Regions from separate parts of the Nocardia sp. NPDC049707 genome, predicted to be linked through region 2. Evidence: riboswitches for the same ligand, from Rfam matches in the RefSeq annotation. Region 2 holds a riboswitch; the other holds the start of a gene.

Region 1 (4,304 bases), on a different contig from region 2:
GGTACCAGCCCTGCCAGGTGGTGAACGGGATGCCCTTGCCCTCGAGGAAGTCGGTGACCGCATCCAGTTCCGGCTTGGCGGCCGGGGTGAAGTTCACGCTGTCGTCGAGCAGGCAGGCCACGGTCTCGTTGGCGTCGCCCTTGGTGTGGCCGATGAGGCCGACCGGACCGCGCTTGATCCAGCCGGTGACGTAGGTGGCGGGCAGGTAGCGGTCCGGACCGTCGGCGGCCTCATCGGCGAGGACGCGTCCGGCCTCGTTCGGGACGACACCGGCCTGATCGTCGAACGGCAGGTTGGTGAGGTTCTGCGACAGGTAACCCACGGCGCGGTAGACGGACTGCACCTCCCAGTCCTTGAACACGCCGGTGCCCTTGACATTGCCGGTGCCGTCGAGCTGGGTGCGCTCGGTGCGCAGGCCGACGACCTTGCCGTCCTCGCCGAGGATCTCGGCGGGGGATTCGAAGAAGTGCAGGAACAGCTTGTGCGGCCGATTGCCGACATCGCGGATGGCCCACTGCTCCAGGGTGTTGGAGATCATGTCGACCTGCTTGGAGTGCCGACGCGCGGCCTCGGAGCCCTCGTCGTAGTCGATGTCCTCGGGATCGACGATGACCTCGATGGTCGGGGAATGATCGAGCTCGCGCAGCTCGAGCGGGGTGAACTTGGCCTGAGCAGGCCCGCGGCGACCGAAGACGTGCACCTCGATCGCCTTATTGGCCTTCAGACCGTTGTAGACGTTCGGCGGGATCTCGGTCGGCAGCAGCTCGTCGCCGGTCTTGGCGAGCACACGCGCCACATCGAGCGCGACATTGCCGACACCGAGGACCGCGACCTTCTCCGCCTCCAGCGGCCAGGTGCGGGGCACATCCGGATGGCCGTCGTACCAGGACACGAAGTCCGCCGCACCGTAGCTGCCGTCCAGGTCGATACCGGGAATCGGCAGTGCGCGGTCGGCATTGGCGCCGGTGGAGAAGATCACCGCGTCATAGAACGCGCGCAGATCGTCGAGGGTGATATCGGTGCCGTAGTCGATATTGCCGAGCAGGCGGACCTGGGGCTTGTCCAGCACCTTGTGCAGCGCGGTGATGATGCCCTTGATGCGCGGGTGGTCCGGCGCGACGCCATAACGGATCAGCCCGAACGGCGCCGGCATGCGCTCGTACAGGTCGATGCTCACCTCGGCATCGGACTTCATCAACGCGTCGGCGGCATAGATACCGGCCGGTCCCGCGCCTACGATCGCGATGCGAAGCGGGCGAGTCCCAGCGGTGTGCGCGTCAGGCCGGGCAGCCTGCGTAACCACGGAGGGCCCGTGTGCACCGCTAGTCGACTCTGCACTGTGTTCGGTCATCTTTACGCGCACCCTTATGGTCGAAGCGTTCAACAGCGTCAGTCTTAGCTTAGGCTAACTTGACGCATCCTTTCGGTCGCACCTGACGATGCGGGCAGGCGGCCATCTCGGCTATGACAGCAGGACCGCAGCCTCGCGATTCTATCGGTGGCATACCGCGCACCCTGCGGCAGTGCGTACACCGGGTGTTCGCTGCCCGACTCACCTACCGTGACTACCCGCTCCGCCGACATCTATCGAATCCGCGCGTGCCGGATATCCGGGGCGGCCAGGGGCCGAATGCCGGATACCGCCGCCCACCAGGGATGATCGACCCATGACAGAGCAGCAGGGCACCGATGCAGAACCGGTAATCGAGGTCGATCAGACCGATCGTCGCTCCATCGCGCCGTTCATGGCAGCGGCCGTCTTCGCCGCTGTCGTACTGATCGCGATCGTGCTCGGTGCAGTGCTCTCGCCCGCTGAGAAAAATGTCACAGAATCGGACAAGATCGCCGCCGCGGTGCAGCGCTACGCGGAGGCCCGCGCCACCACCGACAACACGCCGCCACCCGGTGTTGCCTGTCCAGGATTCGACGAGAGCAAGACACCGCTCATGCATCAGTTCGGTGGCGCCGCGGCCGGAAAGTCGATCAAAGTCACCAAGATTGAGCATGCGATGGTCGACGGCGATAAGGCCAAGGCGACGGTGACCATCGCGGTCGACGGCCGCGAAACACCGGCGACCTGGGATCTGACCCGTTCCGGAGACCGCTGGATCGTCTGCGGTTGATTGCGCACGCGCGACGCGAACTGGGGTTTGACATGGCCGCCCATGCCCAGGCAATCTCATTTTCAGGTCATGAGTACCAGCGCCAAGCCCCGGCTGGCTGGTCGGCAACCCTCCTCCGCGGTGGGGTGCTCCGGGTGACGACCTGGCCGCGCACCGAAACCCAGGTGCGGCAAGCGTGGATTCACAGGAGGATCGCATGACATATGCCGGTGACATCACCCCGCGGCAGGCGTGGGAGTTGTTGCAAGACAACCCCGAAGCCGTCTTGGTCGACGTGCGCACCGAGGCCGAATGGCGTTTCGTCGGTGTTCCGGATACGAGTTCGATCGAGCGACCGACGGTGCTGATCGAATGGGTCGACAGCTCAGGCGCCCGCAACGGTCAGTTCGTCGAGCAGCTGACCACGGCGCTCGAGGGTCGCGATCCGGCGGCACCCGTCGTCTTCCTCTGTCGCTCCGGACAGCGTTCCATCGGTGCGGCGAAAGCCGCGACCGGCGCGGGCATCGCCCCGTCGTTCAATGTGCTGGAGGGCTTCGAAGGCCCGATCGACGAGTTCGGACATCGTGGCGGCTCGGGGTGGCGCGCCACCGGCCTGCCGTGGCGGCAGTCATGATCACCGGCGGTGCGTTCGATAAGCCGCTGCCCGAAGGCGTCGGTCCCGCGACGCTCGGCGTGCGAGGTGGCCTGCGCCGCTCGGGATTCGAGGAAACCGCCGAGGCACTGTATCTGTCCTCGGGTTTCGTCTACGAGAGCGCCGAAGCGGCCGAGGCCGCGTTCACCGGCGATATCGAACATTTCGTCTATTCCCGCTACGGCAACCCGACGGTGGCCATGTTCGAGGAGCGGCTGCGGCTGCTCGACGGCGCCGAAGCCTGTTTCGCGACCGCGAGCGGTATGTCCGCGGTATTCACCGCACTCGGTGCGCTTTTGGGCGCCGGTGACCGACTTGTGGCCGCGCGCAGCCTGTTCGGCTCGTGCTTCGTGGTGTGCAACGAGATTCTGCCGCGCTGGGGTGTGGAAACGGTCTTCGTCGACGGCGATGATCTGGATCAGTGGGAGCAGGCGCTTTCGGTGCCGACCCAGGCCGTCTTCTTCGAGACACCGGCCAATCCGATGCAGACGCTTGTCGACGTGCGTCGGGTGACCGAACTCGCCCATGCCGCCGGCGCGAAAGTCGTGCTGGACAATGTCTTTGCCACGCCGCTGCTGCAGCGCGGTTTCGAACTCGGTGCGGATGTGCTGGTGTATTCGGGCACCAAGCACATCGATGGTCAGGGCCGGGTACTCGGTGGTGCGATCCTCGGCGCCCATGACTACATCGACGGTCCGGTGAAAAACCTGATGCGCCATACCGGTCCGGCATTGAGCCCGTTCAATGCCTGGACCCTGCTCAAGGGGTTGGAGACCATGCCGCTGCGCGTGCGTCATTCGACCGAATCCGCACTGCGCATCGCGCGCTTCCTCGAGGGCAACAAATCCGTCTCGTGGGTGCGCTACCCGTATCTGGAATCGCATCCACAGCACGACGTGGCGACCAGCCAGATGAGCGGCGGCGGCACCGTGGTCACCTTCGAACTGAACGCGCCCGCCAGCGAGGCCAAGAAGCGCGCTTTCGAGGTCCTCAACCGCCTGCGCATCATCGATATCTCCAATAACCTCGGCGACGCCAAAAGCCTCATCACCCATCCAGCCACCACAACCCACCGCGCCATGGGCCCCGAAGGTCGCGCCACCATCGGGCTCTCCGACGGCGTCGTCCGGATATCGGTGGGACTCGAGGATGTCGAGGATCTGCTCAGCGATCTGGACAACGCGCTCAGCTGAACGTATGAGCAGCGAGGTTGGTGACGCCGACGTGGAGTCGGCTGACTGGTCGCCGGTTTCCGGCGCCAGCCGACTCCGTCAGGGATGCTGCCGACCTTTTTCACATCGAGGTGGATCATGCGGGCGATGATCGCTGCGTTGCCGTTTGCGGCAGCCCACGGTGGTCGCCGCAGTATTCGCCGAGAATCGGGCAAATACCTGGCTGCCCCCTGTCGGCGCTATATCGCTTCTGATGACATCGCGCAGCCGATCAACTAACTCGCAGGTTTCAGCGAAGAGTTCTGCGCCCATTTACTCGTACCGTCGGGCGCGTTGAGCGTTTCGAGCAGCTCCATGGCCGAAAGCGCCAGGACCGGT
Region 2 (4,304 bases):
GCGCGGCTACACGCCGTCGACGACGAAGGCGTGCCCTTCCGCGAGATCGCCGAGGCAATCGGTCGCCACCTGGATGTGCCAGTGATCAGCATCCCGCCGGAGCAGGCGGACGCACACTTCGGCTACCTCGGTAGCCTTGTCTCGCTGGACAATCCGACCTCGAGTGCACGGACCCGGGAACTGCTGACCTGGAAGCCTACCCATCCCGGCCTCATCGCGGACCTCGACCAAGGCCACTACTTCAACGCTCCGTAGCGGCCCGCTCCGGGAGGGCGCATGCGTTCTCTCGCCGTCTGCAAGAATCGGGGCGTGACCGACGTTGACTCGTCTGCCGCCGAACGGCAGCCCGACCGGACCAGCCCGGGTGCGCAGTTCCTGCGCAGCCACCTGCCGATGTTGGTCGTGACGGCGGTCATTCTGCTCGCGGTTGTTCTCGTGGCCTGGGACCGCTGGCGTCGCGGCGCCTTGTTCTTCGGCGGTGCCGCCCTGATCGCGGCCGCCTTCCGGCTCTGTCTGCCGACGGCCCGGGTCGGGCTGCTCGCGGTGCGCAGCAAGCCGTTCGATGTCGCAGCGCTGAGCCTGCTCGGTACCGCCATCGTCTTCATCGCCGCCACGATCAATACGTTGGGCATCGGCTGAGACCGAAGCGGCGCAACGATTTTCGGTCCACGACAGCAGCCGCTAGTTGTGACAGGTGTCTCGGTCGTTGTAGAGCATTATCTGGGTGACCTTGGCATCGGCCGGCATATTCCGGTAGATGCCGAGGAAGCCATAGCGCGCGGGTTGGTCTGGTGCCACGGCCGAACTCCAGTTGTAGCCGATCTCGAGCGCGGGATAGGTGGCGCGCACTTCGTCGACAGTGGAACCGACGGTAATGCCCTCTGGGGTGCGGATCGGAAGTCTGCCGGGCATGATCGCGACTATTTCGCCCTTGTTGGTGAAACCCTGCCAACCGGCTCGTGCGGTGTAGCGACCGCAACCGGGCGGATCGTCGGTGTCGTCGAAGGTCGCGATTTCACCGGTGGCCTCGGCCTCGCTCCGGCTCATCCCGAGCCGCAGCTTGCCGAAGCCGAGCGGCCCGAGCACGGTCGGCACCGGTGGCAGGGTGGTCGTCGACGCCGGTGCCCGGGTAGTGTCGGTCGGCTCATCCGAGCACGCCGTAGTACCGATCAACATCACGCCGAGCAGCGCGAATATCAGTACGGCACGATGAATACGCATGGTCTACCCCCGATGTCGTCCATGAACCGGAATGCCCGCCGAGCTGAGACGGTGCGATGCCGGCCCAGTCTGCACATCGGCGACTCCCCGAGTCAAGGTGACGTCCATGGACCGACGTCAACCTGATGCGTGCTCGTCGGCACACCCACCGCACCGCCGACCGAATGACGGCCCGTCGGAAGTCACGACTACTTCAGCCGGTGCGACCGATTCGCGCCAATCGCATTGTCTCGGTCAGCAGTTTGGCGACCGCGGCGGCTTCGGTGAGGAAGCCGTCGTGACCGTCATGGGAGTGCACGATCTCCAGGCCCTCGCAGCCGGGCAATCCGTCGGCCAATTCCCGCTGAGTTCGCAACGGGTACAGGCGATCCGAGTCGACACCGCCGACCACGCACGGTACCGGGGTGGCGGCGAGGGCGGCCGCGATCCCGCCGCGCCCGCGGCCGATATCGTGTCGGTTCATCGCCTCGGTCAGCAGGACGTAGGTGGCGGGATCGAAACGGCTGCACAGCTTTCCGGCCTGGTGGTCCAGATAGCTCTGTACCGCGTAGCGGCCGCCGTTGCGCGGATCCTCGTCCCCCTGCGCATGGTTCTCGAAGCGGTGATCGAGTTCGCCCTCGGTGCGGTAGGTCAGATGGGCGATGCGGCGGGCGATGCCCATACCGGTCATCGGGGCGCGATCGGTGTCGTGGTAGTCGCCGCCCTGCCAGTCCGGATCGGCCTTGATGGCGGCGATTTGCGTTGTCTGCGTGCCGATCTGGTCGGCGGTCGCGCGGGCGCCGACGGCGAGTACCAGTGCGGATCCGACCCGCTCCGGCGCGCCGACCATCCACTCCAGCACCCGCATACCGCCCATCGAACCGCCGACGACGGCGGCCAGGTGTTCGATGCCGAGCCGATCGAGCAGTGCCGCTTCGGCGGTTACCTGATCCCGGATCGATATCTCCGGAAACCTTGCGCCCCAAGGCTTTCCATCCGGCGCCAGCGACGAGGGGCCGGTGCTGCCCTTGCAGCCGCCCAGCACATTCGTCGCGATGACGCACCATTCGTCGGTATCCACCGGTGCACCGGGGCCGACCATGCCATCCCACCAGCCGGGCAGCGGATGAATATCGTCGGGCACCCCGACCACATGCGAATCACCGGTCAGTGCGTGCTCGACGAGCACCACATTGTCCAGGGCGGGGGAGAGCTCACCCCAGCGCTGCACGGCCAGATGAACGTCCGGGATGGTCGCGCCGCTCTCCAGCCGCACATTCCCGATCGTGATGATGCCGAGCGTCCCGTCCGGCGGTGGCAGGGCCACCGCAGCCGAGTGTGCGGTACTTGGTTCGGCGCTCACGGTCACGACTCCGCCTCGCCGGCGTTCGGCTCAGTTGTGATCAAGGGCGCGGTATCGGTGGTTTGTTCGGTCACGATGTCGCTCCCGTGAAACCGCAGTGCGTCGCCGAAGCTGGGTGAATCACGAGGGAACGCACCTCCCCGATGTCAGCGATCCGGCTGAACGGGGCCGTGGTTCGGTAGATCGGGGATATGGGCGTGCCGGTGATCTGCTCACTTGCGGCGAACCGATCGATCGCGGACGCGATGGGGTCACTCATATCGTGCTCCAAAGGGTTGTTCGCCAGCAGGTCTTATCGGGGTGCAGGTGACGGACAACAACTCATCGGAAACCTCCTGAAGTGCGCGCTTGCCCTCGACCATCGAGAGCCTGGTCATCACCCGGAGCACCCCACCGCTGCTGGAGGGTTGCCGTCCAGCAAGCCGGGGCTTCGCGCTGGCACTCATGACCTGACGGACATGGTAACCGGCGGGCGGTCGGCGACTGAAATCCGTTACCCGTCTTCCGCCGGTTCGCTCGTCGGCCGTCCGGCGCATACCCGCATGAATTCGTCATAGGACGTGGTGAATGCGGTGCGGGCCTGCGCAGCGGCCGCGCCGGTGTCCTCGGCGTCGAAGATCGCGTTCTGGCACTCCATGCTGAGGTGGCCGATCAGCTGCCAGGCGCCGACAACCAGCTGGACCGGCAGCGCGTCGGGCTGGGTGCCGAGCCGCTCGGCGATCACGTGCGCGATCGCGGCGTTCTTATCGTCGGCCAGCTCCATGCTCTGCGCGCTGACCGTCGGACTGCCACGCAGGATCCGCTGCATCTGCTGGAAGCGCCGGAACGACAGCGGTCCCTCGACGGTCTCCGAGGCCCGGTCGACGATCTGTAGGAAGGCCTCGCGGAGCGATTGCAGCTCGTTGCCGGTGACCGGGAGGCCGCGCAGGCATTCGGCGATGGCGAGGCCGAAATCCTTGACCGGCCCCAGGATGATCGCTTCTTTGCTGTCGAAATACCTGTTGATCGTGCGTGGGGACACATCCGCGCGGTCCGCGATCTGTTCGACCGTCGTCGTGTCGAATCCCTGTGTGTCGCACAGGTCGAGCGCCACCTCGATGATGCGCAATCGGGTCTGCTGCTTCTTGCGTTCGCGCAATCCCATGCTCGCGGCGCCGGGCGCACTGGGCCCTGGATTCGCTGGAGCGCGCACCGCCTCCGCGGCGGTGGCGCTCGCGCCGATCGGCGTTGATGACTCGAGCATGCCCCCATGCTATCGCAATCGGGACGGCTTGTGTCTTTAACGGCCAAATGTCCGAGTGCGACATTTTTCTCTTGACGACAAATGTCTGCCGATGACAGGATGGCCGCACGACTTCGAGACGGCTAGGAGACCAAGGTGAGCGAGACTGCGACAGCGGTGGACGATGTGAAAAGACAAACGAGCTCGGCGCGCTGGTTGGCCCTGGGGGTGATCGCATTGGCCCAGCTCATGGTGGTTCTCGACGCCACCATCGTGACCATCTCGCTGCCGTTCGCCCAGCAGGATCTCGATATCAGCGACGGCAATCGACAGTGGATGCTGACCGCCTACACGCTGATCTTCGGCGGTCTGCTGCTGCTCGGCGGACGGCTGGCCGACTACCTCGGGCGGCGCCGGGTCTTCATCGTCGGCCTGGTCGGCTTCGCCGGGGCGTCCGCGGTGGCGGGTCTGGCGCAGAACGGCGCGGAGTTGTTCGCCGGACGGGCGCTGCAGGGTGCG

What was found. A riboswitch is a leader RNA that binds a small molecule or an ion and turns the genes downstream of it on or off. The one in region 2 is predicted to bind S-adenosylmethionine.
Region 1: it holds a riboswitch for S-adenosylmethionine, as region 2 does, so the genes downstream of both, AB0J29_RS21145 (rhodanese-like domain-containing protein) here and AB0J29_RS34480 (homoserine O-acetyltransferase) in region 2, are expected to answer to the same signal.

Annotation. Positions count from the first base shown of each region.
Region 1 covers NZ_JBFANN010000023.1:53,010-57,313, reverse strand. Annotated here, with positions in the region: gene AB0J29_RS21155 (FAD-dependent oxidoreductase) at 1-1,303, opposite strand, end outside; gene AB0J29_RS21150 (hypothetical protein) at 1,668-2,123, shown strand; SAM riboswitch class IV at 2,189-2,305, shown strand; gene AB0J29_RS21145 (rhodanese-like domain-containing protein) at 2,320-2,736, shown strand; gene AB0J29_RS21140 (O-succinylhomoserine sulfhydrylase) at 2,733-3,947, shown strand; gene AB0J29_RS21135 (ammonium transporter) at 4,202-4,304, opposite strand, start outside.
Region 2 covers NZ_JBFANN010000066.1:11,509-15,812, reverse strand. Annotated here, with positions in the region: gene AB0J29_RS34495 (SDR family oxidoreductase) at 1-255, shown strand, start outside; gene AB0J29_RS34490 (DUF3017 domain-containing protein) at 394-639, shown strand; gene AB0J29_RS34485 (hypothetical protein) at 682-1,221, opposite strand; gene AB0J29_RS34480 (homoserine O-acetyltransferase) at 1,415-2,527, opposite strand; SAM riboswitch class IV at 2,903-3,013, opposite strand; gene AB0J29_RS34475 (TetR family transcriptional regulator) at 3,057-3,806, opposite strand; gene AB0J29_RS34470 (MFS transporter) at 3,942-4,304, shown strand, end outside.